DNA from 2 places in the Mesorhizobium sp. B1-1-6 genome. Region 2 is predicted to be linked to the other one. Evidence: predicted binding sites of a transcription regulator. Region 2 holds the regulator's gene; the other holds the start of a gene.

Region 1 (14,494 bases), on a different contig from region 2:
GGAGGTCGAATCCGGATCGGCGTAACCGAGCTTCTTGCCCTTGGCCGACTTGATGTCGGTGATGCCGGAGGACTTCAGCGCCAGGCCGATCGAATAGTAGCCGGTCGCGCCGTCGGTCTGCTGGGTGGTGAGGATCGGGGTTACCGCCTTGGGATCCTTGAGGACGACGCTGGCATAGCCGGAAGCGCCGAGTTCGGCAAAGTCGAGCGTGCCGCCGAGCAGGCCCTGGATGACGCCGTCATAGTCGGCGGCCGGGAACAGCGAGACCTTCTCGAAGCCGAATTCAGCCTTCAGGTGATCGGCCAGGCACTGGTAGTTGCGCAGCCGGTCGGTTTCGTTCTCGCCGCCGAGGATGCCGACGCGGAATTCCTTCATATCGGCGGCATGCGCCGCGCCGGTGGCCATTGCAAGCACCGAAACGGCGCTGAAAACCATTTTCCTGAACATCTGATTTCTCTCCTGTAGGTTCCGGCCCCGCGCCGGCGGCGTTGGTGATTTTGACGGGTGCCCTGACGCGGGCTGGCGATCCAGGTCGCTCTCAGTAACCCGGGAATGCGGGTTCGAGCGGTCCGGCGGATGCGGCGATCTTTTGCTTGAAGGCAACGCTGGTCGAGGTGATGGCCTCGGATATCTCGCCGCCATTGCTGTCGGCGCCATAGACGAGACGGACGGCCTCGCGGTTAAGCTCCTCCGGCGGCCCGTCGAACACGACCTTGCCCGCGGCCATGCCGATGATGCGGTTGCAATAGGTGCGGGCGGTGTCCAGCGTGTGCAGGTTGGTGACCACGGTGATGCCCTCGCGCAAATTGATGTCCTGCAGCGAATCCATCACCACCTTGGCATTGAGCGGGTCGAGCGAAGCGATCGGTTCGTCGGCCAGGATCACCCGGGGCTGCTGCATCATGGCGCGGGCAATGGCGACACGCTGCTGCTGGCCGCCCGACAAGGTGCCGGCGGGCTGCAGCGCGGTACGGGCGATGTCGAGCCGCTCGAGGGCCGCGACCGCCTGCGCACATTCGGTTCGCGAGAACATGCCGAAAAGGTTCGACAGGGTCGGACGATGGTTCAGCCGGCCGAGCAGCACATTGGTCAGCACGTCGAGGCGCGGCACAAGGTTGAATTGCTGGAAGATCATGGCGCAGTCGCGCTGCCAGCGCCTGAGCGGCGAACCGCGCAATTGCGAGACCTCGGCTCCGTCGAAGAAAATCGATCCATGGCTGGGATCGATGAGGCGGTTGATCATACGCAGAAGGGTCGACTTGCCGGCGCCGGAACGGCCGATGACGCCGACCATCTGACCCTGCGGGATCGAGATGCTGACATCGTTAACGGCGGTGTTCTTGCCAAATCGTCGGGTGACGCCGCGGATTTCGAGCGTGGCTGACATGGTGCGTTCCCGTCCAGTCGCGGTTGAAGGTCCTGTTGACCCTCGCTAGCGCAGCGCCATGAACCTGCGGTGTCGGATTGATGTCAGTTTTGTTACCACCCACAGCCGTGTCGTGCGCGATCAGGCCAGGACCAATCAGTTCCTCGAAGTGCTTCCATGTCCCTGAAGCTGCGGAAGGCAGGCGGCTCGAGAAGACAGCCCCCTGCCCGAACTCTGTGTAAGGGATGCGAATAGTGAGCAGCCCTATTCCATTCACCACCGTCATCCACCGTATTTTTCCAGGAAAGCTTCGGCCTCGAGCTGACGGAAATCGTCGAGTGCGGCGCGCAGCCTCGCATGGTCCCAATCCCACCAGGCAAGCGCCTGGTAGCGCTCGGCGGTGCGGCGGTCGAAGCGCTCGCGGATCGGCTTTGCCGGCACGCCGGCGACGATGGTGTAGGGAGCGACATCCTTCGATACCACCGCTCCGGCGCCGACGGCGGCGCCGGAGCCGACGGTGATGCCGGGCAGGACTGTCGAGCCATGGCCAAGCCATGTGTCGTGGCCGATTGTGACGCGCCTGGCGCGGCGCTCAGCGAAAAATTCGCTCTCGTGTTCGGCATCGTCCCAATAGTCCGATGCGCGGTAGGTGAAATGGTGCAGCGTCGGCCGCCGGGTCGGGTGGTTGGTGGCGTTGATGCGCACGCTTGCCGCGATGTTGGAGAATTTGCCGATCGTCGCACACCAGACGGCGCAGTCCTGCATCATGTAGGAATAGTCGCCGAGTTCGCTTTCCGAAACCCGACAGCGGTCGGCGATTTCGGTCCACCGGCCAAGCGTCGAATTCTCCACGTCCGCCGTCGGGTGGACCAGCGGCGTCTCCGACAATTTCCTGCTCATGCGGCGAGCTTTCCCGGGGCGAAGGCGGTGACGTCGATGATGCGGTCGGCCACCGCTTCGCGCACATCATGGTCGTGGAAGATGCCGAGCAGGGCGACGCCTGCCGCCTTCTTGGCGGCGATGAGTTCGATCACCACATCGCGGTTCCTTGCGTCGAGCGAAGCGGTCGGCTCGTCGAGCAGCAGGATCGGGTGCCCGGTGATGAAGCCACGCGCGATGTTGACGCGCTGCTGCTCGCCGCCGGAGAAGGTCGCCGGCGGCAATGCCCAGAGTTTTTCCGGCAGGTTAAGCTGCGCCAGCAGGGCGCGCGCCTTGCTTCTTGCTGCTTCGCGATCCTCACCGCGCTCTACGAGCGGCTCAGCGACGACGTCGAGCGCCGATACGCGGGGCACGGTGCGCAGGAACTGGCTGACATAGCCGATGGTCTGGCGGCGCACGGCAAGCACGGTGCGCGGGCTGGCGCTGGCAAGGTCGATCAGCCCGTCTTCGTGCGTGACGATGATCTGGCCTTCGTCGACGGCGTAATTGCCGTAGAGCATCTTCAGGATCGAGCTCTTGCCGGCCCCGGACGGGCCGCCGAGCACGGTGCATTCACCGGCGCGGATCGAGAAGGAGACACCGGCGACGACAGGCAGTTTGATGCCGTCGCGCAGATGCATGGTGAAGCTCTTGGCGAGATCGGAGACAACGAGAGGCGTCGGCATCAGAAGGTACTCCAATCGTTATTCGTTTGCGGGCAGGACAGAGGGGGGTGACTTGGCGCCATCGTCAAACCTGCAGAATCGAGGAAACAAGCAATTGCGTGTACGGCGCGCGCGGGTCGTCGAGCACACGGTCGGTGAGGCCGCTTTCGACGACGCGGCCGTCTTTCATCACCATCATGCGCTGGGACAAAAGCCGCGCCACCGCGAGGTCGTGGGTGACGACGATGGCGGCGAGGCCGAGATCGGTGACGAGGCCGCGCAAGAGATCGAGCAGGCGCGCCTGCACCGAGACGTCGAGGCCGCCTGTCGGTTCATCCATGAACACCAGCCGCGGGCCGGTGACGAGGTTGCGGGCAATCTGCAGGCGCTGGCGCATGCCGCCGGAAAAGGCGCGCGGCTCGTCGTCGATGCGGTCTTCCTCGATCTCGACGCGCGACAGCCAGTCAACGGCGGTGGCGCGGATCTTGCCGTAGTGGCGGTCGCCCACCGCCATCAGCCGCTCGCCGACATTGGCGCCGGCCGACACCGTCATGCGCAAGCCGTCGGCCGGATTCTGGTGGACAAAGCCCCAGTCGGTGCGCATCAGGAAGCGGCGTTCGGCCTCGCTCATGCGGTAGAGTTCGCGGAACTGGCCGTCACGCATGCGGTAGCTGGCGGTGCCGGAGGAGGGCAGCAGCCGCGTCGACAGGCAGTTGAGCAATGTCGTCTTGCCGGAGCCGGATTCGCCCACGACAGCCAGGACTTCGCCCGGCCACAGATCGAAGGTGACGTTGTCGCAGCCGACGCGCGAGCCGTAGAATTTGGAGAGCGCCGAAACGCGCAGCAAGGGTTCGTCGGTCATTGTATCTCCTTACCCTCCCCCTTGTGGAGAGGGTCGGCGCGCAGCGCCGGGGTGGGGGCTGCCGATGGGTCGCTACCGCCACCTTCGGCGCGACCTCCCCACAAGGGGGAGGGAGGCGTGCTGCGCCGCTTCTCGCAATGATCGGTGTCCGAGCAGACGAACATGTGGCCGCCGTGATCGTCGAGGATGACCTCATCGAGATAGACGTTCTCGGCGCCGCACAACGCGCAGGGCTGGTCGAAGGTCTGCACCTCGAACGGATGATCCTCGAAGTCGAGGCTGACCACATCAGTGAAGGGCGGCAGCGCGTAGATGCGCTTCTCGCGGCCGGCGCCGAACAGCTGCAAAGCCGGCGAGCGGTGCATCTTGGGATTGTCGAATTTCGGCGTCGGAGACGGGTCCATCACATAGCGGCCCTCGACCTTCACCGGATAGGCATAGGTGGTGGCGATGCGGCCGTGCTTGGCGATGTCCTCATAGAGCTTCACATGCATGAGGCCGTATTCCTCCAGCGCATGCATTTTGCGCGTTTCGGTCTCGCGTGGCTCGAGAAAGCGCAGGGGCTCGGGGATCGGTACCTGGTAGACCAGCACCTGGCCTGCGGCGAGTGGATATTCGGGAATGCGGTGGCGGGTCTGGATGATGCTGGCGCTGGCGGTATCGGTCGTAACCGCCACATTGGCGACCTTCTTGAAAAAGGCGCGGATCGAGACCGCATTGGTGGTGTCGTCGGCGCCCTGGTCGATGACCTTCAGCACATCGTCGGGGCCGATGATCGAAGCGGTAACCTGGACGCCGCCGGTGCCCCAGCCATAGGGCATCGGCATTTCGCGCGAGGCGAACGGCACCTGATAGCCGGGAATGGCGATGCCCTTGAGGATCGCGCGGCGGATCATCCGCTTGGTCTGTTCGTCGAGATAAGCGAAGTTGTAGCTGGCGATGTCGGTCGGTTGCGCGCTCATTCCGCGGCCTCTTTCTTCTCTTCAATCTTGCCGGGATTTTCGCGGGCGTCGTACTCGGCGCGCATGCGGCGCACGAGGTCGAGTTCGGCCTGGAAGTCGACATAATGCGGCAGCTTCAGATGTTCGACGAAGCCGGTCGCCTGGACGTTGTCGGAGTGCGAGATGACGAATTCCTCGTCCTGGGCGGCGGCGACAATGTCCTCGCCGAGTTCGCTTGCACGAAGAGCGCGGTCGCAGAGTGCCATGGCCATCGCCTTGCGCTCGCTCTGGCCGAAGACCAGCCCGTAGCCGCGTGTGAATTGCGGTGGCGCCTTGGCCGAGCCCTTGAACTGATTGACCATCTGGCATTCGGTAACGCGCGCGGTACCGAGCGGCACCGCGAAAGGCAGTTCGGGCACGTCGAGCTCCAGCTCGACCTCGCCGATGCGGATCTCGCCGACGAAGGGATGGTTGCGGGCATAGCCGCGCTGCGTGGAATAGCCGAGCGCCAGCAGGAAGCCCTCGTCGCCGCGCGACAGCGCCTGCAGGCGGATGTCGCGAGCCATCGGGAACTCCAGCGGCTCGCGGGTGATGTCGCCGGGGACATGGTCCTGCGGCATGTCTCCGTCCGGCTCGATCAGCCCATCGCGAGCGAGGATCGCCGAGACGCGCGGCATTGCCTGCGCTTCCGTCTCGCGCCGCAAGGGCGCGGCGACATCGGCGCCGGCGGCAAGCTCGGGATCGAGCAGCCGGTGCGTGTAGTCGAAGGTGGGCCCAAGCAACTGGCCGCCGGGCAGGTCCTTGTAGGTCGCCGAAACGCGGCGTTCGACCAGCATGGTGGCGGTGTCGATGGCATTTGTATAGCCAAAGCGCGGCAGCGTGGTGCGGTAGGCCCGCACTAGGAAGATCGCCTCGATCATGTCGCCGCGCGCCTGCACGATAGCGAGTGCGGCGAGTTCGCGATCGTAAAGCGAGCCTTCGCTCATCACCCGGTCGACGCCGAGCGCCAGCTGTTCGACGATCTGGTCGAGGCGCAGTGCCGGTACCGAGCGGTCACCGCGCCGACGGTCGGCGAGCAGGCTGTGGGCGTTGGCGATTGCAGCTTCGCCGCCTTTTACCGCGACATACATGCTAGGCCTCCGTCGTCTTGATGCGTGTCGTACGCGGCAGGCAGGCGAGGCTGTCATGTGCCGCCAGGATGATGTCGACGCCGCGCGGAAAGCGGTTGATGTTCTGCTTCCACTGCTCGATGAAATGACGCGGCATGCGGGCCGGCGCGATCGTCGCCGTCTTCTCGATGCCAGGACCTTCGAGCAGCAGCGGCGTGCCTGACGTGAGATCGCCGACCTGCAGGATCAATGTGGTCGAGCGGTCGGGATAGTCCTGCGTGCCTTGCGAGAAACCGTCGAGCGCCATCATCTCGGCCGGCGAGGCCACAAAGGCGAAATGCGCGTCGGCCGGGGTGTTGGCCAGCGGCGCACCGCTGTGAAAGCCGAGCCAGGACATGACCGCTGCCGAGGCATGCAGGGCCGGGTCGAGCCAGAGCGGCGTGTCATTGTCGCACAATGCCAGCGCAACCGCGCCCGATGTCGCCGAAAGCGGCGCCGGCGGGCGGGCCAGGGCCGGCAAGGGGTGCACGCTGCCCGGCCGCGCCATTGCGTCCATGACGGCGCGAAACACCGTCTGGGCGTTGAACACCGGATCGGCGAACCCGCCCTCGATCGATTGCGCTGCGATATCCATCAATCTTCTCCGCGAACCATGGTGAAGAAATCCACCTTCGTTGCCGCCGTTTCGGCGCGGCGCCTTTCTCGTGCCGTGGTCAAGGCAGCCCGCAGCGGCGCGAGAAGGCCCGTTTCGACCGCCTCTCGGTGGGCGGGGTCCTGCCACAGCGCGTCGGCGATGGCCGCCAGCTTCGCCTTCTGCTTGTCGCGGCCGAGCGCATAGCAATGGCCGACCTGTCCGGACGGCAGGCGCACTGTGGCGCGGGTCACGGTGGCCTCGCCGACATTGAACGGCGCGCCGCCGCCGCCGATGCGGCCGCGCATGGTAACCAGGCCGGTCTCGGGACCGCGCAGCAGTTCGACCTCGGCAGGCAGGCCGGATTCGTTCCAGAGGCGAACGATGTCGTCGCCGCTGGACTGCGCCAGGGTTGCCATGGCCGCCTTGCGTTCGGCCTGGTCGCGCGCTTCCTGTCCTCGCATGAGCAACATCCTTGCTTCTAATTTGTCTATTGATATAGACAACCATACGAATTATACCCATTACCTAACGCGAGTCCATGACGGGTGCGTGACAGGGCCGGCCAGGGGCGAAACCGTGAACGGAAAACACGTGGCTGACGGTATCGAGCGGCGCAGCGGCGTCTCGTTGTGGCGCCAGATCGCCGACCGAATCCTGCAATCGATCGCTGCCGGCGATTTTGCCGAGAATGCCGCGCTGCCGCCGGAGGTGGCGCTGGCCGAGCGCTATGGCGTCAACCGTCACACGGTGCGCAGCGCCATCGCGGCGCTCGTGCAAGACGGGGTACTGCGGGCCGAGCAGGGGCGCGGCACTTTCGTGCTGTCGCGCAAGCGGCTGTCCTATCCGATCGGCGCGCGCACGCGATTTTCAACCGGCTTGCAGGGCCAGGCGTCGGAGCGGCATATCGTGCTGCTGGCCTCATCGGTCGAGCCCGCCAGCCGGCGCGTCGCCGAAGCCCTGGGCGTTGCCAGGGGATCGGATGTGATTCGCCTGGAGACGCGCGGCGAGGCCGATGGGAAGCCGGTGTCGCGCGCTTCCGGCTGGTTCGACGCCAGGCGCTTCGCCGGCATCGATGTGGCCATGGCCGAGACCGGGTCGATCACCGCATCGCTCAAGCGTTTCGGCATAGACGATTATCTCAGGCAATCGACGGTGCTGTCGGCGCGTCACGCCGATGCTTCCGACCTTGCCGACCTCGATCTGCAGCCGGGCGGCATCGTGCTGGTCACGGTGGCCGTCAACATGACGCCGGACGGCCGGCCGATCCAATTCGCCGAGGCGCGCTTCCCGGCGGAGCGGGTGGAGCTGAAACTGTCGGCGCTGTAGGCGTGTCGGCCTAACGCTGGAATCAGACCAGCCCGGTCGCGCGCACTTGTCAGCGGCTTGGCGTTTGGGGGTCGCCCTGCGCGGGGGTGTGGTCAATTCGGGCCGGGTTCACGGCCTGCCATGTTATGCCCCTACCTCGATCACGGCCTTGATCAGCCCGGATTTCTCATGCGCCCAGCGGGCGAGGTCACGTGGCGTGTCGGCAAGCGTGGTGCGGTGGGTGACGAGCTTGGCCAGCGGCACCGCGCCATCGCGGATCGAAGCGGCGACGTGGTCAAAGTCGGCCCTCAAGGCATTGCGGCTGCCGACAAGCGTCATCTCGCGCTTGTGGAACTCGGGGTCGGAAAAGGCGATGTCGTCCTTTACGACGCTGACCAGCACCAATGTCCCGCCATGCGCGACATGAGCGAAGGCCGACTGCACCGAGGCGGTGTTCCCGGTGGCGTCGAAGACCACGTCGAAGCCTTCGCCTGATGTCGCTTCGCTGACCAGATCGGATGCCGCGCCGCGCGACCCGTCGAGGGTCTTGAAGCCGAGTTCATTGGCGGCGAAGCCGAGCCTTTCGCTGCTCATGTCGAGCAGCGTCACGTCGAGCCCGGCGATGCGGGCGAAGATGGCGGTGCCGAGCCCGATCGGTCCGGCGCCGATGACGAGCGTCCGTGCGCCGGGATCGGCACGCGAGCGCCGCACCGCATGGGCGCCGATGGCCAGGAATTCGACGGCCGCGGCATCGGCCAACGACAGGCCGTTGGCTGGATAGAGGTTTTGTTCCGGGATAAGGATCTGTTCGCACATGGCGCCGTCGCGATGCACGCCGAGCACTTCGATCCGGACACAGCAATTGGGTTTACCGTGCCGGCAGGCGATGCATTTGCCGCACGCCAGATAGGGATTGATGATGACCGGCTCGCCCGTGGCAAGACCAACGCCTTCGCCCGCCTCGACGATGGTCCCCGACACTTCATGGCCCATGATGCGGGGGTAGGCGAGGAAGGGATGCTTGCCCTCGAAGATGTGGTAGTCGGTGCCGCAGATGCCGACATGGCTGACCGCCACCAGCGCCCAGCCGGGAGGCGGCGAGCCAGCCGCGGGACGGTCTTCCACGACAAGGTCGCCGGGCGAACGGCAGACAACGGCTTTCATGCTTCAATCCAGTCGGTTCATGGAATCGTCGGCCGATTTTCGACCCGGCCGGCGATCGATTTTACTTGCCACCTCGGCGGCGCAGGCCGTCGAAGTAGACGATGACGATGATCAACATGCCGGTGATGACGCGCTGCCAGAACGTGTTGACGTTGAGCAGGTTGGCGCCGTTGTTGATGGTGGAGAGGATGAACGAGCCGATCAGCGGCCCGTGCACCGAACCGATAGCGCCGAACAACGACGTGCCGCCGATCACCGACGAGGCGATGGCTTGCAGCTCGTAGGTGTCGCCCTGCGTCGGATTGCCGATGCCGATGCGGGACGCGAGCAGCACGCCGACGAAAGCCGCGCACAGGCCGGACAGCACATAGGCCATGTAGATCGTGCGCGGCACGTTGACGCCGGAGAGGCGCGCGGCTTCCGCGTTCGAGCCGACGGAGAAGAGATAGCGTCCCCATCGCGTGTGGTGCAGGAAGACGTAGGAGGGCAGGGCAACCACGATTACCATCCAGAACAGATAGGGGATCCCCAGCAGCGAGCCGCGCGAAAACGCCTGGAACGCGTCGCTGTTGATCGATATCGAATTGCCATTGGTCATCAGGAGACCGATGCCGCGCAGCGAGGTCATGGTCGCCAGCGTGATGATGAAGGGCGGCAGGCCCATCCTGACGATGCCGAAACCGTGGAACAGGCCGATGGCGACCCCCACCAGCAGCGTCGCCAGAACCGCGATCCAGACCGGCCAGCCGGCATTGATCAGCAGCGCGACGATGACGGTGGCGAAGCCGACGATGGCGCCGACGGAAAGGTCGATGCCGCCGGTGATGATGACGAAGGTCTGGCCGACGGCCAGGATGGCGATCAGAGAACCCTGGCGCAGCAGGTTGGTGATATTGAGCGCCGAAGCGAAGGACGGCGTGGCGACCGCCAGGATGACCCACATCAGAAGCAGCAGGCCAAGCAGCGTCAGCCCGAACAGGGCATTGTAGTTGCGCTTCGGCTTTTCGGCAGGGATCGCCTCGGTGCTCATGTCTGTCCTCCCGTCTTTTCTTGTTTCTCGGCCAGGGCCTGGCCCAGAATGTCCTCGTGATCGGCGGTGCGGAAACCATGCGTGGCCACCAGCTTGCCGCGCCTGAACACATGCAGCGTGTCAGCCAGTTCGTAGACCTCAGGCAGATAGGACGAGATCAGGATGATGCCCGCGCCCTTGGACAACAGCACACTGAACAGCCGGTAGATCTCGGCCTTGGTGCCTACATCGACGCCGACCGTCGGCTCGTCGAAGATGAACAGTTTGGCGCCGTGCGCCAGCCACTTGCCGATGACGATCTTCTGCTGGTTGCCGCCCGACAGGCTGGAGGCCAGCGCGCCGCGCGTCGGCGTCTTGATCCTGAGGTCGGCGATCTGCCGGTCCGCCTCGGCCTTCTCCTGCGCAGACGAGATCAGCAGATTTTTCGATATGCGCTTGTAGATCGGCAGGTTGAGATTCAATGCAACCGGCAGGTTGAGGCACAGGCCCTGGTCGCGGCGGCTTTCCGGTGCCAGCGCCATGCCGAGCTTGATGGCGTCGTGCTCGGAGTTGACCTGCACCTCCTTGCCTTCCCACAACACCTGGCCGGCCGATTTGCGGTGGCGGCCGTAGAGGGTGGTGACGAATTCGCTGCGGCCGGCTCCGATCAGGCCGTAGAGCCCGACGATCTCGCCCGCGCGCACCGACAGAGAGACATTCTCGAAACCCTTGCCGGACAGGTTCCGCGCCTCGGCGATGACGGCGCCCGGCGTGAAATGCTCCTTGTGATAGATCTGCTCGATCGAGCGGTTGATCATCAGCTTGACCAGCTCCGGCTCATTGGTCTCGGCGATGTTGCGGGTGCCGACCAGCGTGCCGTCACGCAGCACCGAGACGCGGTCGGCGAGCTCGAACACCTCCTCCATGCGATGGCTGATGTAGATGATGGTGACGCCTTCACCCTTCAGGCGGCGGATCAGCGTGAACAGCTGGTCGGCCTCTTTGCGGGTGAGGTAGGCGGTCGGCTCGTCGAAAATCAGGAATTTGGTGCCGCGCACGGTGGCTCGGGCGGCGGCGATCAGCTGCTGCTGGCCGATGGTGAGATCGCCGAGCACGACATGCGCCGGCAGGTCGAAGCCGAGACCGTCGATGATCTTCTGCGCTTCCCTGACCATGGCTCGTTGCTGGAGGATGCCGAAGCGCGAGTTCTCCTCGCCGAGGAACATGTTGGCGGCGACGGTCAGGTGGCGGCAGAGCACGACTTCCTGGTGCACGGCGTTGATGCCGAGCGCCATGGCTTCGTGCGGCGTCGCCAGGGCAGCCGGCTTGCCTTCCCACACAACCTCTCCGGAGGTGCGCGGGATGACGCCGGTCAGAAGTTTGATCAGGGTCGATTTGCCGGCACCGTTCTCGCCGACGATGGCGTGGATCTCTCCCGCCTTGAAGGCCAGGGTCACAGGCTTCAGCGCATGCGTGCCGGGATACCGCTTTTCCAGACCCTGCAGCTCGAGGATCGTCCTGCCGGGCTCCAGCACGGGGGCCGGATGCAGTTCCTGCGCGGTCGACGTCATGGCAATCCTCCCTGTTGTTTCCGGGGCGCAGAGGCCCCGGAAACAGTTGCGCGTGCCGATGCTCAGTTGAGCTTCGGGTTGAGCAGCGCGTCGATCTTGGGATCCTTCATGTTGGCCTTGGTGACCAGGTTGGCGCCGGTGTCGACATTGGTCTCGACCTTTTCGCCCTTGGAGGCGGCAAGCGCGGTCTTGATGCCGTCATAGCCCATCCGGTAGGGATCCTGGACGACGAGGGCGGAAATGACGCCGTCGTTGAGGAACTTGATCAGCTTCTCGTCGCTGTCGAAGCCAACCAGCGCCAGCTTGCCGCCGAGGCTGTTTTCGGCGACAGCCTGCCCGACGCCCTGCGCCATGATCAGGTTGGAAGCGAAAATACCCTTGAGGTTCGGATTGGCGGTGATCAGGTCGGTGGCGATGTTGAGGCCGGTGGTGGCCTGGCCGTCGGCATATTTGTCGGCGACCAGCTTCAGGCCCGGATATTTCGCCTTGAGCTGCTCGATGAAGCCCTGCTTGCGCTGTTCGAGCGAGCCGGCACCAGGCGTGTTGGTGATCAGGGCAACGTCGCCCTCGATCTTGCCGCCATTGGCTTCGCCGATGGCCGCTGCGAGGCCGTCAGCGGCAACGCGGCCGCCCTGGACGTTGTCGGTGGTCAGGAAGGAGGTGAAGGCCTTGGAGTCGGCGCCGGAATCGATGCCGATAACCTTGACCTTGGCTGCGGCTTCGTCGATCGGCTTGCCGAGCGCCTTGAACTCGGTCGGCGAGATGACGATCGCCGCCGGATTGCTGGCAACGGCGTTTTCGAGGATCGAGATCTGGCCGTTGACGTCAGTTTCTGCCTGGGCGCCGAGCTCCGGCACGTTGACGCCGAGATCCTTGCCGGCCTTGCGGGCCCCGGCCAGAACGATCTGCCAGTAGAAGGACGTGGTGTCCTTGACGATGATCGGAATGGTCACGTCCGCCGCCGAAACCGGCGCCGAGTGCATGACGCCGGCAAGCATCGACGCGGCCGCCAGCGCCATGACTGCGCGGCGATTGAGAATGCTGGTCACGAATTTCATGGAATTCCTCCCTAGGTCGCCCGGTGAACGATACGGAAGCTCGGTTTGGATAGGCGTAGCCAAACAGAACTTTATCAATAAAAAACAGTTGCAGCATTTTGATAGTGCATCGATCCGGTCGATGCAAGCGGTGTTTATGCCATCCTCGGGACACGGCGGTCATGACCGCACTGGCGCCTTGCTCTCTGCCCGACGCTTCCCGTTTCGCGTGACTAACGTATGGAATATTAATTCCATAAATTAGTCAATATAGAATGCCCGTTCCTTCTCCGGTTCGCGGGATCGTGAAGCCCCGCGATCGCACCTTCACCCGGGCGGGCCGGCGGCTTCATGCCAATTCCTGCACCACGGTGTAGGGGCGGTACCTGGCGTAGTCCGCCTGAGGCACGTCGACATCGAGCAGTTCGAGATTGCGGGTCAGGTTCGCCAGCTTGGCGGTGCCGGTCAGCACGGTGGCGACCGAGGATTCCTGGAGGGGGAACTGGAACGCGGCGGCAGCGAGCGGGTAACCACCTTCGGCGGCGATCCGCTCCATCGCGCCGACGCGGTCGAGCACGTCACCGCTGGCGGGCTTGTAGTCGAAATGGGCGCCCTGCACCGGTCCGGTCGCCAATATGCCGGAGTTGAACACACCGCCGATGACCAGCGAAGTCTGTCGGGCGCGGCAGAGCGGCAAAAGTTCGGCTTCGGCGCTGCGATCGAGCAAGGAATAGCGGCTGGCGAGCAGGATACAATCGAGCGGCGCGCGACGCATCACGTCGAGACATATCCGGACTTCGTTGACGCCGAGCCCGTAGGCGGAAATGACGCCGGAGTTTTTCAGTTCTTCGAGCGCCTTGAGCCCACCGTCCATCAACTGGCGAAAGTGCATTTTGGTCTTCTCGACGCCATGCGTGTACACGCCGATGTCGTGCACAAACAGGATGTCTATCCTGTTTAGACCAAGCCGCGCATAGCTGAAGTCGACCGAGCGCATGATGCCGTCATAGGAATAGTCGTAGTCGAGCGCGAAGGGCAGCGGATCGACATAGGAGTGATCGGGAACCTGATCCTCCGGAACGGGCCGGAACAGGCGCCCGACCTTGGTCGACAGCACATAGGAATCGCGCGGCTTATAGCGCAGGAAGTCGCCGAAACGCCGCTCCGACAGGCCGAAACCATAGAAGGGCGCGGTGTCGAAATAGCGCAGGCCCGCCTCCCACGCGCCTTGCAACGTTTCCATCGCCGCCTCGCGCGAACAGGCGCGGTAGAGCCCGCCGATCGCGGCACCGCCGAAGCTTACTTCGGTGACCTCGAGCGCCGTCTGGCCGATGCGGCGTTTTTCCATGCACAACCTCCCCGTTGCCCGCCATTATCCGGCGCGGCAGATTCCAAGACCTCAAGCCGCAGCATTCCAGGAAAGCTCGTGGCCACTTTCCGGACTGCGCGACTTCAAAGAGCTAGAGCGTCGCGCCGAGATGCCAGGGCACGAACTCGTTGTCGCCGTAGCCGAAATCCTCGCTCTTGGTCTTGCGGCCGGAGGCCGTCTCGACGATCAGTTCGAAGATCTCGCGGCCCATGCCGGCGATGGTCTTCTCGCCGGAGGCGATGACGCCGCAATTGACGTCCATGTCCTCTTCCATCTGATGATACATGGTCGAGTTGGTGGCGACCTTGATCGACGGCGTCGGCCGGCAGCCGAAGCAGGAGCCGCGGCCGGTGGTGAAGACGATGATGTTGGCGCCGCCCGCCACCTGGCCGGTGGCGGACACCGGGTCGTAGCCGGGCGTGTCCATGAACACCAGCCCGCTGCCGGTGACCTTTTCGGCATAGCCGAAGACGCCGTTGAGCGGCGTCTGGCCGCCCTTGGCGACCGCGCCCAACGATTTCTCCAGGATGGTGGTGAGGCCGCC
Region 2 (14,494 bases):
GATCTCGGCATTGATGCCCAACTCATCAAGCCCGCACGCTCCTCGGTGCTCCTGGAAACGCTGGTCGCCACCATCCAGCGGCATCGCCACGCCACGGATGTCGCCCGGCCGCTTGCTGTCGAGGGAGGCGGCGGGAACAATCCGCAGTCACCGCCACCGGCGGCAGGGCAACGCGCGTTGCTGCAGCCGCCGCCGGTCAGGCCTCGGCTTGCCGCGACTGGCGGCGAGCAGCGGCTGGACATCCTCGTGGCCGAGGACAATGAGGTCAACCAGATGGTCTTCACCCAGATCCTCGGCGAGACCGGCTACGGTTTCGAGATCGTCGGCAATGGCCGCAAGGCGCTGGACGCTTTCGGCAGGCTCAATCCGTGCATGATCCTGATGGACGTCTCGATGCCGGAGATGAACGGGCTCGAGGCAACCGCCGCCATCCGCCGGCTGGAAGAGGAAACCGGCACGCATGTGCCGATCGTCGGGGTCACCGCGCATGCGCTCAAGGGCGATCGCGAACGCTGCCTGGACGCCGGCATGGATGATTATCTGCCCAAGCCGATCAGCCCCAGGGCCCTGCTCGAAAAGGTCGAGCGCTGGGTCGGCGCTGGTCGCCAGGCCCGGCGCAACGCGGGATAGACTTTGCGCCTTCGGCCGGATTGCGGCGAGAATCACCCGGGGCCGGCTGCAGCCCTTCGAGCAAGACTATGGTGCGATCGCACCATATCAAAGCCGGCGTCCAGCCGGGACAATGACGGCATCGAATTTCCGCTCTCTTCTAGTTACGGGCGGGAGCAGCGACCGCCAGTATGAAGCAGCGTCAATCTACCCCAACGGACCTGTTTTTGGCGATGGCCCGGCCAAGACATCCTCTGGCCTCGAGCAACGCGCTCCCGTCCGGCTTTTCTTCGATCAGCGATCCATGCCGAATCCGATGGCTGTTTGGGTGGCCGGATAGCGCAAGTCCCTGATTCCCGAAGGCAAACCGGCGCCATGCCGCAGCCGCTAATCGACATCGCCTTTCCAGGCGCCGGCGACGCGTTACCGGGCTGACACGAAACTGTCATGCGACTGTTATAATCGAACGCTATTGGCCTCAGCGGGCGCTGGCAAGGAATGGCGCCGAGAGACCATCTTCCGAACAGGAGCAGGCCATATGAGACATTTCATCCGCTCGGCGGCCGTTGCGATCGCAATGGCTGCGGCGTCCACCCTCACCCTTTCCGCGGCAATGGCAGCTGACATCTCCGGTGCCGGCGCCACCTTCCCTTACCCGATCTATGCGAAGTGGGCCGATGCCTACAAGAAGGAGACCGGCATCGGTCTCAACTACCAGTCGATCGGCTCGGGCGGCGGCATCAAGCAGATCAAAGCCAAGACCGTCACCTTCGGCGCTTCCGATGCGCCGCTGAAGGGCGAGGATCTCGAATCCACCGGACTTGCACAGTTCCCGATGGTGATGGGCGGCATCGTTCCGGTCGTCAATCTCGAAGGCATCAAGCCGGGCGAACTGGTGCTCGACGGCCCGACGCTGGCCGATATCTTCGTAGGCAAGATCACCAATTGGAACGACGCGGCGATCGCCAAGCTCAATCCCGACGTCAAGCTTCCCGACCAGGCGATCGCCGTCGTGCATCGCTCCGACGGTTCGGGCACCACGTTCAACTTCAGCTACTATCTGGCCGACGTCAGCGCCGACTGGAAGTCGAAGGTCGGCGTCAACACCGCGCTCGAATGGCCGGTCGGTATCGGCGCCAAGGGCAATGAAGGCGTCGCCAACAACGTCTCGCAGACCGGCGGCTCGATCGGCTATGTCGAATACGCCTACGCCAAGCAGAACAAGCTGACCTATGCCGACATGATCAACAAGGACGGCAAGAAGGTCGAGCCGACGGCGGCGGCGTTCTCGGCGGCGGCGGCCAATGCCGACTGGAGCTCGCAGCCGGGTTACGGCGTCATCCTGGCCAACCAGCCGGGCGCCGAATCCTGGCCGATGACGTCGGCGACCTGGATCCTGGTCTACAAGAAGCCCGGCGACGTGGCGGCGACCGGTGAAGCGCTCAAGTTCTTCGCCTGGTCCTACGCCAAGGGCGACGACATGGCCGGCGCGCTGGACTACGTTCCGATCCCCGACGCGGTCGTCAAGAGCGTCGAGGACATGTGGGCCAAGGACATCGTCGGCGAAGACGGCAAGCCGCTCTATTCCGCCATGTAATCCCTGCTGAACGAGGAGGGCGCTTCACGGCGCCCTCCCTGTCTTCCTTGAAACGTGAGGGCCAGATGACCGCCGTCTCCGAAGCCATGCCATCGTCGGCCGCCATGCGGGCCAGGGAAGCGACGGTCCGACGCTTCGCGCTCACCGATACGATTTTCCGAACGGCGACACGCTTTTCCGCCATCCTCGTCCTGCTCATCCTCGGCGGCGTGGCGATTTCGCTGTTTGCCGGCTCGTGGGAAGCGCTGTCGAAATTCGGGTTCTCCTTCCTGACGACCGAATCGTGGAACCCGGTTACCGAGAATTTCGGGGCGCTGGCCCCGATCTACGGAACCATCGTCACCGCCGCCATCGCTATCCTGATCGCCGTTCCCATCGGCATCGGCATCGCCATCTTCCTTACCGAACTCTGCCCGCGGCCACTCCGGCGCCCCATCGGCATCGCCGTCGAGCTGCTTGCCGGCATACCCTCAATCATCTACGGCATCTGGGGCCTGTTCGTGTTCGCGCCGTTCCTGCAGACGACGGTGCAGCCCTTCATCATCAAGCTTTTCCACGACGTGCCGGGACTCTCCAGCCTGTTTGCCGGCCCGCCCTACGGCATCGGCCTTCTGACCTCGGCGATGATCCTTGCCATCATGGTCCTGCCCTTCATCACCTCGATCACCAAGGATGTCTTCGACACGGTGCCGGCGGTGCTGAAGGAATCGGCCTACGGCATCGGCTGCACGACCTGGGAGGTCACGCGCCGCGTCGTCATCCCCTATACCCGCGTCGGCATCATGGGCGGCGTCATGCTCGGCCTCGGCCGCGCGCTCGGCGAAACCATGGCGGTAACCTTCGTCATCGGCAACGCCCACCGCATCAGCGGCTCGCTGTTCGCGCCCGGCACGACGATCTCGGCGACCATCGCCAACGAGTTCACCGAAGCCGACGGCGATCTCTATACGTCTTCGCTGGTGGCGCTCGGCCTGATCCTGTTCGTCATCACTTTCCTGATCCTTGCCCTTGCGCGCTACATGCTGCTGCGCATGGACAGCCGCACGGGAGCCTGACCGATGTCGACGGCCACATCGCTTCACAATCGACGCAAGCGCAGGAATGCCGTGATGATGACGCTATGCGTCACGGCGGCGGGCATCGGCCTGGCCTGGCTGGCGCTCATCCTCGGCGCACTGCTCTATAAGGGCCTGTCGGGTGTTTCGCTCTCTGTGTTCACCGAAATGACACCGCCGCCCGGCGATGCCGGCGGCCTGCTCAATGCCATCTACGGCAGTATCATGATGACAGTCATCGCCGTCATCGTCGGCACGCCGATCGGTGTCCTCGCTGGGACCTACATGGCCGAATATGGCCGCTTCTCGCGCCTCACCACCGTCGTGCGCTTCATCAACGACATCCTGCTGTCGGCACCCTCGATCATCGTCGGCCTGTTCGTCTACGAGCTGCTGGTGCGGCCGATGGGACATTTCTCGGCGATCGCCGGTGCCGTCGCACTGGCCATCCTGGTCATCCCGGTCGTCGTTCGCACCACCGAGGACATGCTCAACCTGGTGCCGAACGCCTTGCGCGAGGCCGGCGCCGCGATCGGCGCGCCGCGCTGGGTGGTCATCCGCTCGGTCGCCTACCGTGCGGCGCTGTCGGGCATCGTCACAGGCATATTGCTGGCCATCGCCCGCATTTCCGGCGAGACGGCGCCGCTGCTCTTCACGGCGCTCAACAACCAGTTCTGGTCGAGTAATCTCAATGCGCCGATGGCCAGCCTGCCCGTCACCATCTTCCAGTTCGCTCTCAGCCCCTACGAGGAATGGCAGCAGCTGGCGTGGACCGGCGCACTCATAATCACCCTTACGGTTCTCGGGCTGAGCATCTTCGCCCGCAGCCTTACCGGACGCAGAGAGGACAGATGAAACCGATGTTGTCCACCGAGTTGAATACGCCCGAAGTCGCGGTCGAGAAAGCCAAGATCGAGGTCAAGGGCCTCAATTTCTACTATGGCCAGTCGAAGGCGCTGAAGGATATCAGCCTGTCGCTGCCCGAGCGCAGCGTCACCGCCTTCATCGGGCCTTCGGGCTGCGGGAAGTCGACGCTGCTGCGCGTCTTCAACCGCATCTACGAGCTCTACCCGAGGCAGAGCGCCGAGGGCCAGGTGCTGCTCGACGGCCAGAATATCCTCGACCGCTCGCAGGACCTCAACCTGCTCAGGACCAAGATCGGCATGGTGTTCCAGAAGCCGACGCCGTTCCCGATGTCGATCTACGAGAACATCGCCTTCGGCGTCAGGCTCTATGAGAAGCTCAGCAAGGCGGAGATGGACGGCCGTGTCGAGCAGGCGCTGAAGCGCGCGGCACTGTGGAGCGAGGTCAAGGACAAGCTCAACGCCAGCGGCCTCAGCCTTTCGGGCGGCCAGCAGCAGCGCCTCTGCATCGCCCGCACGGTGGCGGTGAAGCCGGAGGTCATCCTGCTCGACGAGCCTGCCTCGGCGCTCGATCCGCTGTCGACCGCCAAGATCGAGGAGCTGATCGATGAGCTGCAGGCCGACTATACGATCGTCATCGTCACCCACAACATGCAGCAGGCGGCGCGCGTGTCGAAGCAGACCGCGTTCATGTATCTGGGCGAGTTGGTCGAGTTCGACCGCACCGAGAAGATCTTCACATCGCCCCGCGAGAAGCGCACGCAGGACTATATCACCGGCCGCTTCGGCTGATCCCAGGCATACGAGGACCAAGATCATGGCCGAACACACAGTCGCAGCCTTTGACGAAGATCTCGGACAGATCAGCAGGCTGATCCGCGACATGGGCGATCTCGCCTCATCGATGGTCGGCGGCGCCACCAAGGCGCTCCTGAATTCCGACAACGCGCTCGCCCAGCGCGTCGTCTCCGACGACGCCATCATGGACGCGCGCCAGCGCGAACTCGACGACCGCGCCATCACCCTGATCGCCAAGCGGCAGCCCATGGCGGACGATCTGCGCCATGTCGTCGGCTCGATCCGCATGGCGGGCGATCTCGAACGCATCGGCGATCTCGCCAAGAACATCGCCAAGCGCGTCGGCACCGTCGGCCTTGCCGCCACGCCGCGCGACCTGTCGCACTCCATCGACGCCATGGCGCAGCTTGTGCTGATCCAGGTCCAAGGCGTGATCGAGGAGTATGCGGCGCGCGATGCCGCGGCACTTGCCAAGCTGCGCGCCGACGATGAACGCATCGACGTCAAATACACGTCGGTCTTCCGCGAGCTGCTGACCTACATGATGGAGGATCCGCGCAACATCACCGCCTGCACGCATCTTTTGTTCTGCGCCAAGAATCTCGAGCGCATCGGCGATCACGTGACCAACATTGCCGAAAATGCCTATTATGTGCTGACCGGCACGCAATTGCCCGCCAATCGCCCGAAGCAGGACGAGACGGCGATGTCGGCGCCAGCGGCTTGACGGCAGGGGTGACCAGTCGATGATCGCGCCACGCATCATGGTGGTGGAGGACGAGGAGCCGCTGGGTGTGCTGCTCCGTTACAATCTGGAATCGGAGGGTTATCAGGTAGAGGTGGTGACGCGCGGCGACGAAGCCGAGATCCGCTTGCAGGAGAATGTCCCTGACCTTCTTGTGCTCGACTGGATGGTGCCGGCGGTGTCCGGCATCGAGCTCTGCCGCCGTCTCCGCATGCGGCCCGATACCGAGCGGCTGCCGATCATCATGCTGACGGCGCGCGGCGAGGAAAGCGACCGGGTGCGCGGTCTCTCCACCGGCGCCGACGACTATCTGGTCAAGCCGTTCTCAACGCCGGAATTCATGGCACGCGTCAAGGCGCTGCTGCGCCGCGCCAAGCCCGAAGTTCTGTCCAGCGTGCTCAAGGTCGGCGACATCGTGCTCGACCGTGAATCGCACCGGGTCTACCGCAAGAAAAGCGAGATCCGGCTCGGGCCGACCGAGTTCCGCCTGCTCGAATTCATGATGCGACATCCCGGCCGCGTGTTCTCGCGCAGCCAACTGCTCGACAATGTCTGGGGCGAAACGATCTATATCGACGAGCGCACCGTGGACGTGCATGTCGGCCGGCTGCGCAAGGCGGTCAACAATGGCCGCATGCCTGACGTGATCCGCACCATTCGGGGCGCGGGGTATGCGATTCGCGAAGACTAGGGATATGTCACGCAACGTTCTCGCCCACGCCTGATTTCGCCTGTGCCCCCGGCGCGAAAATCTCCTGGTCGACGAAGGTCAGCGCGCGCATGGCGCAGCCCTCGCGGATCAGTGGCAGTTCGTTCGGCTCGGTGTCGAAGGAAATCGATTTCGAGTGCTGGCCGCCGGCGGTCTGGGCAATCGCCTCGCGCAGAGCCGGCTCGATCAGGTCGAAGGCGGCGGCGCTGACGCCGACCATGGCGACCGGCGCCGGATCGATCAGCGCGAACAGGCTGCCAAGGCCGTAACCCAGCGCCTCGCCGGCCTTGCGGTAGGCTTCGCGCTCCGGCCCGTCCTTTTCGCGCGCCGAGGCCGCCAGGGTGCGCATGTCGGCGTCGCTGACGTCGACAGGCTCGGTGTCCTCGCCAAGCTGCCTCGCGTTGCGCCAGATGGCATAGTTGCCGGCATAGGCCTCGACGCAGCCGCGCCGCCCGCAGCGGCAGAGCGCCCCGCCGGGGCGATGGATCATGTGGCCGAACTCGCCTCCGGATGAATGGGTGCCGGTGAACAGTTCACCCTTCAGCACCAAGCCCATGCCGATGCCGTGCGACAAAAGTATGGCGATGAAGTCGTCGCGGTAGCGCTGGGGATCGCGCCAGCGCAGCGCCACCGCCATCATGTTGCAATCGTTCTCCATGGTGGCGGGAATGCCGAACTCGGCCTCCAGTATGTCGGCGAAGGCGATGTCGGTCTGCGGCGTGATCGGCGACCACAGCATGGCGCGCGCATCCGTGTCGGTGATGCCCTGGATCGCCAGCGCGATACGGGCGATGCTGCCGACGTCGAGGTCGGGATCCTCGAACCGCCGCCTGACGATGGCCACGCATTCGCCGATCAGCGCCTCGCGCGACAGGGTCAGCGTGTCCAGCCGGCGCTGCTCCTCAGATATCACCTGGCCGGCATAGTCGATGACTGCGACGGAGAGGAAATTCAGCGACAGCACAACGGTCATCACCGCCGCGGCTTCAGGGTTGAGGCTGAGGCCGACCTGCGGCCGACCGCGTTTCAGCGCACCGGCCTCGCTCGGCTTGCTCTGCGCCAGGATGCCTTCGCCAATCAGGTCGGAGGAGATCGCCGATATGGTGGAATGGCTGAGCCCGGTGGTCGCGGCAATCTCGGTGCGCGAGGGCTGCCCGGCACGGCGCACGGCCGCGATCACCATCGCCCGGTTGCGTCGGCGCAAATCGTCGTGGCGGATTCCGACCGACATGTTTCTCGCATCCTCCCCGTCGCCGCGTTCTCTCCCCAGGATCCCGACGACCGTCAAATACTGGCAGAACCGGCCTTGGCTGTCATTATTTATTCCGGAGCTCGAAAAAAATTCACGAGGACATCAAAATACATCAGAATCGACGTTGACAGCGTTCCGACGATGGACCAGTGTTTTTTCGAGGCTCGAAAAAATAGAGCCTTTGTGCCGGCCTACGGGCCTGTTTGGTCGCGCCATACGCGGCGCAGGGAGGATTAAGATGAAGAAATTCACAGCCGCCATCCTGGCGGGTGTCGCCATGTCGCTGACGCTCGCGTCGATCGCGCAGGCGAAGGACAAGGTCATCGGCGTTTCCTGGTCGAACTTCCAGGAAGAGCGCTGGAAGACCGACGAGGCCGCCATGAAGAAGGCGATCGAAGCCGCCGGCGACAAGTATATTTCCGCCGACGCCCAGTCCAATCCCGGCAAGCAGCTCACCGACGTCGAGAGCCTGATCTCCCAGGGCGCCAATTCGCTGATCATCCTGGCGCAGGACGCCTCCGCCATCGGCCCGGCGGTGCAGAAGGCGCTCGACGAAGGCATTCCGGTCGTCGGCTATGACCGCCTGATCGAGAACAAGGACGTCTTCTATCTGACCTTCGACAACAAGGAAGTCGGCCGCATGCAGGCCCGCGAAGTGTTCAAGGTGAAGCCGGAAGGCAACTACGTCTTCATCAAGGGCTCGGGTGCCGATCCGAATGCCGATTTCCTGTTCTCGGGCTCCATGGAAGTGCTCAAGGACGCCATCGACAGCGGCAAGATCAAGAATGTCGGCGAAGCCTATACGGATGGCTGGCTGCCGGCCAACGCGCAGAAGAACATGGAGCAGTTCCTGACCGCCAACGACAACAAGGTCGACGCGGTGGTCGCGGCCAATGACGGCACTGCCGGCGGCGTCGTCGCGGCGCTGACGGCTCAAGGCCTGGCCGGTACCGTTCCGGTCTCGGGCCAGGACGGCGACCACGCGGCGCTGAACCGCATCGCGCTCGGCACGCAGACCGTGTCGGTGTGGAAGGACGCGCGTGAACTCGGCAAGAATGCCGCCGAGATCGCCTCGCAGCTGGCCGACGGCAAGAAGATGACCGACATCGCCGGCGTCAAGGACTTCACCACACCCGGCGGGAACACCGTCAAATCGCTGTTCCTCACCCCGGTTGCGATCACCAAGGACAATCTCAACGTCGTCATCGACGCCGGCTGGATCAAGAAAGACGAGGTCTGTGCCGGCGTCGCGGCGGGCAGCGTCGCGGCCTGCAACTGATCTTCCATTTCATGCGATGAACGCCGCGGCTGCCAAGCCGCGGCGTTTTTTCAAGAAGATTTGTTTTTCCGCCCCGGGCGGGTAACTTCTAGGTTGGCTTCCGGCATCCGCATCGGATGGGCAGGCCGGTGGGAGAAAATCATGACCGATACGACGTCCAACCCGCAGGCCGACACCGCGCGTGCGTCGGAACTCGGCGCCGTCGCCCGGTTCCTGAAGGCGACCGAGATCGACACGCGCATGCTCGGCATGATCGGCGCGCTGCTGCTGATCTGGATCGGGTTGCATGTCCTGTCCAGCCTGCGTCTCGGCGTCAATCCGCTCGATTTCGACAGCCGTACCTTCCTCACGCCCCGCAATCTGTGGAACCTGTCGGTGCAGACCTCGGCCGTCGCCATCATGGCCTGCGGCATGGTGCTGGTCATCGTCATGCGCAATATCGATCTGTCCGTCGGTTCCGCCGAAGGGTTGATCGGCATGGTCATGGGTTTCGCCCAGGTGCATTTCCTGGTGCGGATGGTCGGTCTCGAGCTCGGCAATCCATGGATCTGGGTGCTCGCGCTGGTCATCGGCCTGGTGCTCGGCCTTTTGATCGGCGCCTTCCAGGGCTTCGTCATCGCCTATCTCGAAGTGCCGGCCTTCATCGTGACGCTGGGCGGGCTTCTGGTCTGGCGCGGTGCGGCATGGTGGGTTACCAGCGGCCAGACGGTGGCGCCGCTCAACGCGACGTTCCAGCTGATGGGCGGCGGCCCGGCCGGATCGATCGGCGCGACCTGGAGCTGGGTGGTCGGCATCGCCGCCTGCCTTGCGGTGGTGCTTGCGCTGTTCAACGGGCGGGTACAGCGCAAGCGCTTCCGTTTCCCGCTGCGTCCGATCTGGGCCGAGACGCTGATCGGCGTGGTCACCTGCGCCGTCATCATGGGCGCGGTTTGGCTGGCCAATTCCTATCCATGGCCTGTCGGCATCGTGAACAGATATGCAGCCGCCAACAACATAACCGTGCCCGAGGGCGGCCTGTTCATCGCCCACGGCATCGCCATACCGGTGCTGATGGCCATCGCCGTCGGGCTGGTCATGACCTTCATCACCAAACGCACCCGTTTTGGTCGCTATGTCTTTGCCATTGGCGGCAATCCGGAAGCAGCCAACCTCGCCGGCATCAATACGCGCTGGATCACGATGAAAGTGTTCATGATCATGGGCGTGCTGGCCACGATCGCCGCCGCGATCTCGTCGGCCCGGCAGAACTCGGCCACCAACGTGCTCGGAACGCTCGATGAATTGCTGGTGATCGCGGCGGCCGTCATCGGCGGCACGTCGCTCGCCGGCGGTTCGGGAACGATCATCGGCGCCATGCTGGGCGCGCTTCTGATGCAGTCGCTGCAATCCGGCATGGTGCTGCTCGGCGTCGACTCGCCTCTGCAGAGCATCGTCGTCGGCGCCGTGCTGGTCATCGCGGTGTGGCTCGACACCGTCTATCGCAAACGCGTTTGAGGGAGGAGGACAATCATGGCTGACAGGATCGCTCCCGCCGGCAACCCGCTGGTCGACATGCACAACATCTCAATCGCGTTCGGCGGCATTCGCGCCGTCGACGATGCCTCGATCGATCTTTTCCCCGGCGAGGTCGTGGCCCTGCTCGGCCATAACGGCGCCGGCAAGTCGACACTGATCAAGATCCTGTCGGGCGCCTACAAGCGTGACGCGGGCCAAATCTTCGTCAACGGCGAAGAGGCTTCGATCTCCAACCCGCGCGATGCCAAGAAATACGGCATCGAGACGATCTACCAGACCCTGGCGCTCGCCGACAATGTCGACGCCGCCGCCAACCTGTTCCTCGGCCGCGAGCTGAGGACCGCCTGGGGCACGCTCGATGATGTCGCCATGGAGGCCGAGGCGCGCAAGGTGATGGGCAGGCTCAATCCCCGCTTCCAGCGCTTCAAGGAGCCGGTGATCAAGCTGTCGGGCGGACAGCGGCAGTCGGTGGCGATCGCACGCGCGATCCTGTTCAACGCCCGCATCCTGATCATGGACGAGCCGACGGCAGCACTTGGACCGCAGGAAACGGCCCAGGTCGGGGAACTGGTCAGGCAGCTCAAGTCCGACGGCATCGGCATCTTCCTGATCAGCCATGACATTCACGACGTATTCGAACTGGCCGACCGGGTGTGCGTCATGAAAAACGGCCAGGTCGTCGGCACTGCCCGCACCACCGATGTGACCCAGGACGAGGTGCTGGGCATGATCATCCTGGGCAAATGTCCGCCTGGCGCCATTCCCGGACCAGGCGCGTTGAAGATCGCCGCCTGAAGCCTGCTGGCCTGAGCCCGTTACCGATCTGCCGATCAGGTGATATGCCAGCCGGCGGGATGGCTTGGCCTTGCCATTGTGTTGACCGGGCGACTTGCCCATAAAGGGCTCACATGCTGATAGGCCGCATTGTCCGTTGAAGAAGCTTTTTCCAATCGTCGCTTTCGTTGCCGTTGCGCTGATCAGCATGACAATGGCGGGGTTCGCCTATTTCGCGACGCAAGAGGCGGCTCGCATCAAGTTCGACGCGACCGCGGACGATGCGCTCAACCGTATCGAGAGCCGGATCGACCTGCAGCTGTCGCTGCTGCGCTCGTCGCAAGCCTTGTTCGACGCCCGCAATGGCGACATCTCGCAGAGCGAGTTCAAAGCGTTCTTCAATGCCCTCAATGTCGATACCAATTTCGCCGGCCTGCGCGGCATCGGCTTTCTCCGGCTGGTGAAAGCAGGCGACGAGGCAACGGTCGAACGCGACATGCTGCATGACCAGGGCGTCAGGCGTGCGATCTATCCGGATACGACGCAGCCATGGCGCACGCCCGTTGTGCTGTTCGAGCCGCTCGATCCGTCCAACAAGGCCAGCATCGGCTATGACATGTTCACCGAGCCCGTGCGGCGCGCGGCAATCGAGAAGGCAATGGCAGATGACCAGCAGCACGCGAGCGGGCTGGTGCAACTCGGCCAGGACACGGGTGCAGCACAGACCTTCACCGGCTTTCTCGTCTTCGTGCGGCTCAACGTCGAGACCGCACCTGATGCCATAAACGCATCGCGATCCTCGACGGTAGGCTTTCTCTACGCGGCCTTCCGGGCCAGGGAGTTGTTCCAGATCGCGCTCAGCCGCGCGCCGCTGCTGCCGGTCAACACCGAAATCTACGATGGCGGCGTCGATCCGGATCATTTGCTGTTCCGGTCGGAGACGCCGCCCGTGTCGGGCTTTGGCGACAGGCTGTTGGTCACCCGCAAGATCAGCGTGGCGGGCCGTCCGTGGACCGTGCAGTTCAGGCCGACAAGCGCCTTCTCGCAGCCATCGTCGCGGGCCATCCCAGTCATGCTCGGCCTGTTCGGGTTGCTGCTGGCCGGCGCCATCGCGCTTGTCGCGCGCTATCAGGAGCGAGCCTACGAGGCAGCATCGCTGCTGCATGAGACGACGGAAAAGAGCCTGCTCGAAAAGGATTTGATGCTGCAGGAGATGAAGCATCGCATCAAGAATTCGATCACGCGAGTGCTGGCGATCGCGCGCCAGACCGCGTCACGTGCCAGCGACGTCAATGAGTTCTCGGCATCTTTCTCGGCCCGGCTACAGGCAATGGCCGCGTCCCAGGACATGCTGACGCGCTCGCGCTGGCAGAAGGCGGATCTCGGCGATCTCCTGCGCATCGAGCTTGGCCAAGTGTTCGGAAAGGAGCTGCCGGAAGAGCTTTTGTCCGGGCCGGAGGTGCTGCTTGACGAAACCACGACGCAGGCACTGGGCCTCACCTTCCACGAACTGGCAACGAATGCGCTGAAATATGGCGAGGCCGGCAATACGGTCGGCGCCCTCAGGATCGAATGGTCGGTCGAAGGGCGCGGGCGTGACCGGGTCTTGGCTCTGAGCTGGCAGGAAACCGGGCAGAAGAAGGTCGACGCCCCGGCCACGACCGGCTTCGGCACCAAATTGATCGACCTCAATGTCACGCGTGAGCTGCGTGGCACGATCCACCGCGATTATCGCGATGACGGATTGAATGTGGAAATCAGGATTCCGCTGCCGGCGTGAATGCCATCGGGCCTTGGCGGAATCGCTCCAGGCTTCCCGCGGCGGCCAATAAATTGCCGCACCGCTGCCGGGTTCGCGAATGAGCCCGACAGCGGCGATTCAAGTTGCTCGGAGCGGTTCAGCGTCTGATAGATCGCCGATCCGCTCCTTGCTCGCAATTCCGGCGGGAAAACCGCTCCGCGCTTTTCCCGCCCGAATTGCCTTAGTTGCAGCGAGCCGTGTAGATGCGACCCCGATGATCGCGATACTGGCAGTATCCATTGCGCAGGTTGCGGACCAGCAGGCCGGAGCCGGCACCGACGGCCGCGCCGATCAGCGCGCCCTTGCCGCCGCCGACCAAGCCGCCCACGCCGGCGCCGATCAAGCCGCCGCCGACGACATCCTGCTCGGTCGAGGTACAGCCGCTGACGGCGACCACGGCAGCCATGGCAATAAGAATTTTCCGCATAGGGTCACTCCTCACTTCGTGTCCTCACTTTAATAAGCTCCAGCCGTCACTTAGCATGAAAAAACGACCTTTGCTGCTCCAATTTATTGTTGGTGAAGAGAGTCTTTTTCTGGGCGCAGCTTTCCGATGCCTCGGCCGCCGAAAACCCGAGCGATGTGCGCGCGCGAACGTGGGGGCGGGATCAGGCCAGCTGGGACAGGGCGATCAGGACAATTGCCGCGGCCAACGCCGGAGCGACGATGGGCAGGATGCCATGAGCAACCGGCGATGCTGTGGATGTCTCGGGATCCTGGATTTCGCCCATCGAAATGCGAGCGGCATGCTCGAGTCTGTTGATATCGGCGACCGTCAAGGCGCTCCTCCCCACTATGCTGCGGCAAAGCCCTCGAAAGCATGCTCGTCGGCTCGGCAGTTCCATCGGTATCTGGCAAAAACAGCATCTGCTTCTATGGTGAACAGCCGGTTAAAAAATGGCGGTCGCCTACTCCGTCTCGAAATTGCCGTGCGGAACAACGAGATGGTATTCGAGGCGACCATCCGCGATCTCGAGGCGCGCCGTTCCGTTCAGGGAAGAGGGCACTACGCGTTCCAGTGCGACGCTGCCGAAGCGCTTTTTGCCCTCTTGGTTGCTGTCGGTTCCTATGGTTTCGGCCCAGGTCAGCGACAGGGCAATGCCGCCATCGGCGGCGGTGTCGAGGACGGCGGTCACTTCGACGAAGCCCTCCGGCCGCGACAGGGCGCCATAGCTGACCGAGTTGACGGCCAGTTCATGCATCGCAAGGCCGATATGCAGCGCGGCGTTGGGGTTGAGGTAAGGATTTGCGCCGCGGAAGCGAAGGCTGTGCGACGCGTCCGTCCCGTAGCGGCCGACCTGACCGGCGACGAGTTCGCGAAGGGCAGCACCGCGCCAGTTGGAGGAGGTTACCAAATCCTGGGAGGAGGCCAGCGACTGGAGCCGGCCGCGAAAGCGGGTCAGGAAATCGCCGATGCTGTCGGAATAGCGCCCCGTCTGGGTGGCGATGCTCTGGATGATTGCCAGCAAATTCTTCGAGCGGTGCGTGACTTCGCGC

What was found. The regulator PhoB, encoded in region 2, activates phosphate uptake and scavenging genes when phosphate is short. The targets are predictions, from matches to a motif close to TGTCATNNANCTGTCAT.
Region 1: the regulator PhoB is predicted to act here: its motif matches at 7,034-7,050, upstream of phnF (phosphonate metabolism transcriptional regulator PhnF).

Annotation. Positions count from the first base shown of each region.
Region 1 is NZ_VFWR01000013.1:186,980-201,473, forward strand. Features, by position in the region: gene phnD (phosphonate ABC transporter substrate-binding protein) at 1-447, opposite strand, end outside; gene phnC (phosphonate ABC transporter ATP-binding protein) at 539-1,387, opposite strand; gene FJ979_RS24870 (DapH/DapD/GlmU-related protein) at 1,649-2,266, opposite strand; gene phnL (phosphonate C-P lyase system protein PhnL) at 2,263-2,970, opposite strand; gene phnK (phosphonate C-P lyase system protein PhnK) at 3,035-3,811, opposite strand; gene FJ979_RS24885 (alpha-D-ribose 1-methylphosphonate 5-phosphate C-P-lyase PhnJ) at 3,808-4,773, opposite strand; gene FJ979_RS24890 (carbon-phosphorus lyase complex subunit PhnI) at 4,770-5,882, opposite strand; gene phnH (phosphonate C-P lyase system protein PhnH) at 5,884-6,495, opposite strand; gene phnG (phosphonate C-P lyase system protein PhnG) at 6,495-6,956, opposite strand; gene phnF (phosphonate metabolism transcriptional regulator PhnF) at 7,072-7,821, shown strand; gene FJ979_RS24910 (zinc-binding alcohol dehydrogenase family protein) at 7,945-8,964, opposite strand; gene FJ979_RS24915 (ABC transporter permease) at 9,026-9,994, opposite strand; gene FJ979_RS24920 (sugar ABC transporter ATP-binding protein) at 9,991-11,544, opposite strand; gene FJ979_RS24925 (ABC transporter substrate-binding protein) at 11,607-12,602, opposite strand; gene FJ979_RS24930 (aldo/keto reductase) at 12,931-13,929, opposite strand; gene FJ979_RS24935 (altronate dehydratase family protein) at 14,042-14,494, opposite strand, start outside.
Region 2 is NZ_VFWR01000022.1:20,019-34,512, forward strand. Features, by position in the region: gene FJ979_RS29845 (PAS domain-containing protein) at 1-630, shown strand, start outside; gene pstS (phosphate ABC transporter substrate-binding protein PstS) at 1,148-2,206, shown strand; gene pstC (phosphate ABC transporter permease subunit PstC) at 2,272-3,261, shown strand; gene pstA (phosphate ABC transporter permease PstA) at 3,265-4,116, shown strand; gene pstB (phosphate ABC transporter ATP-binding protein PstB) at 4,113-4,916, shown strand; gene phoU (phosphate signaling complex protein PhoU) at 4,942-5,649, shown strand; gene phoB (phosphate regulon transcriptional regulator PhoB) at 5,669-6,358, shown strand; gene FJ979_RS29880 (ROK family protein) at 6,366-7,607, opposite strand; gene xylF (D-xylose ABC transporter substrate-binding protein) at 7,867-8,907, shown strand; gene FJ979_RS29890 (sugar ABC transporter permease) at 9,049-10,401, shown strand; gene FJ979_RS29895 (ATP-binding cassette domain-containing protein) at 10,417-11,217, shown strand; gene FJ979_RS29900 (CHASE domain-containing protein) at 11,354-12,976, shown strand; gene FJ979_RS29905 (YMGG-like glycine zipper-containing protein) at 13,179-13,424, opposite strand; gene FJ979_RS32735 (hypothetical protein) at 13,606-13,776, opposite strand; gene FJ979_RS29910 (PAS domain-containing sensor histidine kinase) at 13,906-14,494, opposite strand, start outside.